DNA from 2 places in the Aminobacter aminovorans genome. Region 2 is predicted to be linked to the other one. Evidence: riboswitches for the same ligand, from Rfam matches in the RefSeq annotation. Region 2 holds a riboswitch; the other holds the start of a gene.
What was found. Region 2 has a riboswitch for glycine ahead of gcvT (glycine cleavage system aminomethyltransferase GcvT). Riboswitches for the same ligand answer to the same signal wherever they lie in the genome.

Region 1: linked by a shared signal. The riboswitch ahead of DY201_RS27790 (D-amino acid dehydrogenase) and the one ahead of gcvT (glycine cleavage system aminomethyltransferase GcvT) in region 2 are both predicted to bind glycine.

The regions. Positions count from the first base shown of each region.
Region 1 covers NZ_UFSM01000004.1:35,588-38,991, reverse strand. The annotation lists gene DY201_RS27795 (malate synthase G) at 1-425, opposite strand, end outside; gene DY201_RS27790 (D-amino acid dehydrogenase) at 435-1,688, opposite strand; glycine riboswitch at 1,834-1,936, opposite strand; gene DY201_RS27785 (amidohydrolase family protein) at 2,003-3,404, opposite strand, start outside.
Region 2 covers NZ_UFSM01000001.1:3,411,372-3,414,775, forward strand. The annotation lists gene DY201_RS16795 (cytochrome b/b6 domain-containing protein) at 1-491, shown strand, start outside; gene DY201_RS16800 (molybdopterin-binding protein) at 493-1,284, shown strand; gene DY201_RS16805 (helix-turn-helix domain-containing protein) at 1,443-1,823, shown strand; glycine riboswitch at 1,943-2,029, shown strand; gene gcvT (glycine cleavage system aminomethyltransferase GcvT) at 2,177-3,277, shown strand; gene gcvH (glycine cleavage system protein GcvH) at 3,283-3,404, shown strand, end outside.

The DNA of each region.
Region 1 (3,404 bases), on a different contig from region 2:
CAGCGCGCATTGGCGGCGTTCAGCGCATAACGCGCATTCATCACCGGCACGACAAGCTGCGGCCCGGCGACGGTGGCGATCTCCGGATCGACATTCTCGGTTGTCACCGCAAAGGCTGGCCCCTCGGGGACCAGATAACCGATCTCGCTCAGGAACGCCTTGTAGGCGGCCATGTCGTGCGGGGCGCCGTGCTTGCGGTACCAGGCATCGAGCTTGAGCTGGAAGTCGTCGCGCTTTTCCAACAGCGCCCGGTTCTTCGGCGCCAGATCATGCACGATTGCGGCAAAACCCTCCCAGAACGCATCCGCATCCACACCCGTCCCCGGCAGAGCCTCCGAGACCACGAAGTCGTGGAGCACGCGCGCAACAGAAAGGCCATGGACGAAGACACTGTCGTCAATCCGGTTCATCATGTTCATCGTCATAACTCCCGGTCAGGCTGCAAGTGCAGCGTCGGTGCGGAACTCGCCCGAAATGGTCTCCACGACCATCTGGGCCGTTGCCGCCGACAGCGTCCAGCCGAGATGACCATGGCCGGTATTGTAGAACACGCCGGGCTGACGGCCCTTGCCGACCCTCGGCATCATGTTCGGCATCATCGGCCTGAGACCTGCCCAGGGCACGACCCTGTTGGTGTCGACATCCGGGAACAGCATGCGTGTCCAGTCGACCAGCGGCCTGACGCGGTCATCGCGGATGTCGCGATTCATGCCGTTGAACTCGGCGGTGCCGGCAACCCGGAAGCGCCCGGCGCCAAGGCGGCTGGTGACGATCTTGGCGCGATCGTCGAGCAGGCTGACCCATGGTGCAGCAGCCTGGCTGCGCTCGTCGTCGAGATGCACGGTGATGGAATAGCCCTTGACCGGGTAGACATTGACCCGGTCGCCGAGCATCGCTGCGAAATGGCGGCTGGCGGAACCGGCGCAGATGACGATGCCGTCGGCCTCGACGACCCTATAGTCGGGCTGGCCGTCAGCACCGTCGGTCGTGTAGCCGATGCAGAACATGCCATCCCGGGCGATACGGTCGACATTGGCGTCGAAGACGAAGCGCGCACCGCGCCGCTCGCAGGCGTTGGCGAGGCCGAAGGTGAACTTGTGGATGTCGCCGGTCGAGTCCGACGGCGTATAGAAGCCGCCATGAAAATCGCCATTCAACGTCGGCTCGATCGACTTCACCTCCTCAGCCGTCACCGGCCGGCGGTCGAGACCGCCCTCGACCAGCATCGCATTGACCTTCAGCGCGTGCTGGAAACTCGGTCTGTCCCAGTAGAAATGGAGGATGCCGCGACGGACATGGTCGAAGTCGATGTTCTCGCGCTCAGCAATCGCAAACAGGTGCTTGCGCGCGGCAATCGCCAGCCGCGTCGTCTCCACCGTGTTGTCGCGGTAATGTGCGATGTTTGAGACGAACTCAGCCAGCCAGGCATATTTGTGCCAGGTTGGCCGGGGGTTCATCAGCAGCGGCGCATCACTGCGCAGCATCCACTTGATGCCCTTGAGCAAGGTCGACCAGTGGTTCCAGACCTCGGCGTTGCTGGCCGACAGCTGGCCGCCATTGGCAAACGACGTTTCCATCGCGGCATAACGCTGGCGATCGACGACAGTGACGGTGTAGCCGCGCTCCAGAAGGGCATAGGCAGTGGTGACGCCGGTGATACCGGCGCCGATAACGGCAATATGGGGCATTTCACTCTCCGCGAACAAAGTTGGGTGCGGGCCGGAACCCGCTGTTTTCCCCAATCTGTCGCTGTACCTGAGAGCTTAACCGCGCCGGCCTTGCCGGTGCGGCTTTCCCCTTCGGTGGACGCTCGAGGCGCCTCTCTCCAGATCGTTCAACTGCATGGTCACTTTTGCCTGAGAGTTTCCTGGGGGGTTGCTCCGTCGGCGTCGGCCGGTGTCATCTCGCAGCGGCCGATCTCTCCCATGCAGCCTCTTGAACGCATGTCTTCATAGCTGGTGGCGCACCCTTCCGCAACGCGAGACGCGGCAGGGTCCAGCCCTCAGTTGCCTTCGTCGTACAGCGTCGTGGTCGTCTCGACGTCTTCCTCGTGCAGGCCAGCGCGCACCACGGCGGCGGCTGCCAGTTCGCGCGCCTTGCGGCGTATGCCCGCCTCGTCGACACCCTGCACCTTGCCGTCGACATAGACCGCCTTGCCGTCGACCCAGGTCTGGGTGATCGAGGCCGTCGAGGCCGAGAACACCAGCGCCTGCAGCGGATCGTAGAACGGCGTCCACTCGACATGGTCGAGATCGAACAGGATGAAGTCGGCCTTCTTGCCGATCTCCAGCGAGCCGATCTCGTCGTCCCACATCAGGGCGCGCGCGCCCTCGATGGTGGCGGCACGCAGCGCATCGCGGGCAGTGAAGATGTCGGGCTTCAGCCGCGCGTCCTTGAACATGCCGGCAACGACAAGCATCTGCCGCATCAGGTTCATGTTGCCGGCGGCCGAGACACCGTCGGTGCCGAGGCCGACCTTGACGCCGGCCCTGACCATCTCGGGGTATTTGCCGATCGACGTCGCGCCCTTGCCGAGCTTGAATGACGAGCACGGGCAGAAGGCGACGCTGGCGCCGCGTTCGGCCAGAAGCTTGACCTCCTCGTCCGACACGGCCGCGCCGTGGGCGATGACCAGGTTCTTGCGGATGCCGCCGGCATTGTCGACGCGGGTGATCGGCCAGCAGCCATATTTGCTTTCGCAGACCTTGGCCTCCTCGATGGAGGTCGCCAGGTGGTAGGTCGTGCCGACGCCCAGCTTCTCGGCCAGCGCCACGGCACCGACATGCAGTTCGAGACTGCAGGGCTCCTTGCCCTCGATGTTGACCCAGCAACGGGCACGACCGTCGAGCGTGTTGTTGTAGCGCAGCACGTTTTCCTCGAGCACCTTCAGCGCCGTTTGCGCATCGGGGAAGAAATGATGCTCGGCCATCTCCTCGGTCCAGCCGCGCGGCAACTCCGACGGGCGATTGTCGGCGGCGTGGCGGCCGGTGATGCCGCGGATGCCGGTCTTGTCCATGGCGCGGATGACGATGCCGGGATCGTATTGCGAGCCCATGTCGAGGAAGCAGGTGGTGCCGCAGCGCAGCATCTCGGTGATGCCGAGCAGCGCGCCCCAGTATTCGTCTTCCTCCGTTATGTGGGCGTAGAAGGGCTTGGCCCAGTGGAACACCCAGGCGCGGGTGTTGAGATTGTCAGGGAAGACCGCGCGGGAAAGGGTCTCGGACAGATGCACGTGACTGTCGACGAAGCCAGGGCAGATGCCCAGCATGGTGCCGTCGATGACCTTGTCGAAGCTCGTGCCCTTGTGGCGCGATGCCACCTCGCCGGCCGTTCCGATGTCGGCGATGCGGTCGTTCTCGACCACCACGCTCGCATTGCGCAGCACCGTGTCGTTCTTGTCGACT
Region 2 (3,404 bases):
CCACCGGCCGCGTCGTACACTTCTTCTTCGCCTGGGTGCTCTCAGGAACGCTGCTCGTCTGGCTCATCGCCAGCCTGTTCAACGGCCATCTGCGACGCGACCTGGTACCCAGCGTCGAAGATCTGCGCCGGCTGCCCAAGGACATCGCCGACCACGCCAGGCTGAGGTTCCACCATAGCCGTGACTACAACACGCTGCAGAAGCTGGCTTATGGCGGCGTGCTGTTCGTGCTTCTGCCGCTGATGATCATCACCGGCCTCGCCATGTCGCCAAGCATAAATGCGGCCGCGCCCTTCCTCGCCGACCTGCTTGGAGGACGCCAGACCGCGCGCACCATCCATTTCGTCACCATGGTGCTGCTTGTCGGCTTCTTCGTCATCCACATGCTGATGATCCTCGCGGCTGGCCCGATAAACGAACTGCGCTCGATCGTCACCGGCTGGTATCGCACCGATCCGCCGCAAGGCGACCCTCGCGAAGGGAGCGCCTGAGATGCCCAAGTTCCAGCTCAACCGCCGGCGCTTCCTCACCACAGCTACGCTCGGTGCATCGACGCTCGCGCTCTCAGGTTGCGACGCCTTCGACTTTCTCGCCGATCGCGACAATGGCGTGCGCAATGTCCTCGAGGGCGCCAACGACCTGACCTACCGCGTCCAGCGGCTGCTCGCCGGCCGCGACTCGCTGGCCCAGGAATTCACCGAATCGGACATTCGCCAGCCGCAACGTCCCAACGGCATCACCGCGCCCGATGACGGTGTCTACAAGGCCCTTCAGGCGGGCGATTTCGCCGACTGGCGGCTGGAAGTGACAGGGCTGGTCGAAAAGCCGTTGTCGATATCGCGCCAGCAACTGATGAACATGCCGTCCCGCACCCAGATCACGCGCCATGATTGCGTCGAGGGCTGGAGCTGCATCGCCAAATGGACAGGCGTGCCGATGGCGCTGGTGCTCGACGCCGCCGTGGTCAAGGCCAATGCACGCTATGTGGTGTTCCACTGCCTCGACACGATCGAGCGCAGCTTGTCGGGCGAAGTCAAATATTACGGCTCGATCGACCTGGTCGACGCGCGACACCCGCAGACGATCCTCGCCTATGGCATGAACGGCATGCCGCTGCCGGTCGAAAACGGCGCACCGCTTAGGGTGCGTGTCGAACGACAGCTCGGCTACAAGATGCCGAAATACATCCACAAGATCGAACTGGTCGACGGCTTCGATGCGATGGGCCTCGGCAAGGGCGGCTATTGGGAAGACCGCGGCTACGACTGGTATGGCGGCATCTGACCGAAAGCCGTCAGCGCCATTTATGATCACATCTTTTCAGTAGCTTGGCCGAATTTCCGGATCTTGCGATTGCACATCTGGGCTCGCTGGCCGATGCTCGCCCCCCTGCCGCCAGACAGCTTGCGGCCCAATCCAACACACGACAGGAGGCCCTTCTGGTGTCCGACACCACGAATATCTATGAACAGTCGCCCGATCTCGACACCATTGGCGGACGCCTGTCACGGGCCCGCGAAGCGAGCGGCTTGAGCGCTTCCGAACTTGCCTGGCGCCTTGGGGTCAAGACCGCCACAATCAGCGCCTGGGAGCGCGACCGCTCCGAGCCCGGCGCACATCGCATAGCCAAGCTGGCAGGCCTACTCGCCACCAGCATTTCCTGGATCCTGCACGGCGTCGGTCCCGCTCCGCACGAAGACGACCTGTCCGCTGCGTCGGTCTCGCTGCAGATGGAACGACTGCGACGGTTGCACCGCCAGACCGGCAATCTGATTGGCCAGCTCGAGCGCGACCTCCGCAAGCTGCAAAGTGCCGGGACCTGAGGCGGACCACCCGGAAGTATTGGTTGGGACTATCCATCCGGTGAATAAGCACTGCGCGGACAGGTGACAAAGTGTCGTCGGTGGGATATTGACGACTCGTCTGGGGCCTTTGCGGGCTCCACCTGTTTGCGGGAGAGAGCAGCGAAAGCTGACGCCGAAGGGGAAATCGCCCGAAATCTCTCAGGCAAAAGAACCGTAAACAGGAAGGACACTCTGGAAAGTCGGGACCTGGTCCCGCGCCGAAGGTGTAAGCGCTGCCGACAGAGTTCCGGAGCGCGAGTCTCTCAGGCTTCAGACAGAGGGGCACGGAATGGCCGCCACAGCGGCTGGACACGTGCGACTCTGGAGAAGACATGACGGGCGACCATACAAATCGACTACCCCTTGCAGATCTGCATACCGCTGCTGGCGCGCGCTTTGGCGCATTCGCCGGGTGGAACATGCCGCTGACCTATCCCGCCGGCGTGATGAAGGAGCACCTTCACACCCGCGAGCATGTCGGCCTGTTCGACATCTCCCATATGAAGCTGTTCCTGGTCACGGGATCGGGGGCCGCCGACCTCATCAACCGTGCCTGCCCGCTCGATGCGCGCGCGCTCGATATCAGGCAGTCGAAGTACACCTTCTTCCTGACCGAGACCGCCGGCATCATCGACGACCTGATCATCACCCGCCTCGGCGATGAGCGCTTCATGGTGGTGGCCAACGCCGGCAACGCCGTAACCGACGAGGCGCATCTGCGCGCGCTCGCCACGGATTTCGACGCGACCATCGAGCCGCTCGACCGCGTTTTCATCGCGATCCAGGGTCCGGAAGCAGCCGCAGTGCTTGGCAAGGCCGGTATCGCCACCGATGAACTGCTCTTCATGCAGGGCTTCGAACCTCGCGCAAACTGGTTCATGAGCCGCTCGGGCTACACCGGAGAGGACGGTTTCGAGATCGGCCTGCCGGAGGCCGACGCACGCGAACTGCTGGGCAAGATTCTGGCAGACGAGCGCGCCATGTGGATCGGCCTTGCCGCCCGCGACAGCCTGCGCCTCGAAGCCGGGCTCTGCCTGCATGGCAACGACATCACCCCCGACAACGACCCTGCAAGTGCCGGCCTGATGTGGGCGATCCCCAAGGACCTGCGCGCAGACGGCGGCTTTATCGGCCGCGCGGCACTTGCCGCGATCCTCGCCGACGGTGCTGTTGAAAAGCGCGTCGGCCTGAAGCCTGAAGGCCGCCAGCCGGTGCGCGCCGGCGCTGAGTTGTTCGATGCCGACGGCAAGCTGATCGGCCGCGTCACCTCGGGCGGCTTTGGCCCGTCGGCCGGCTTCCCGGTCGCCATGGGCTATGTCTCCGCGTCGCTGGCCAAGGCCGGCACCCGTGTCTTCGCCGACGTCCGCGGTACCAAGGTCCCCGTCGACGTCCATTCTCTTCCCTTCACGCAGCATCGCTACCGCAAAGGATAATTTCCATGACCAAGACCTATTTCACCGAAGACCACGAGTGGATCCGCGTTGAAGGCGACATCGCTACCGTCGGCATTACCGACTACGCCCAGGAACAGCTTGGCGACCTGGTCTTCGTCGACCTGCC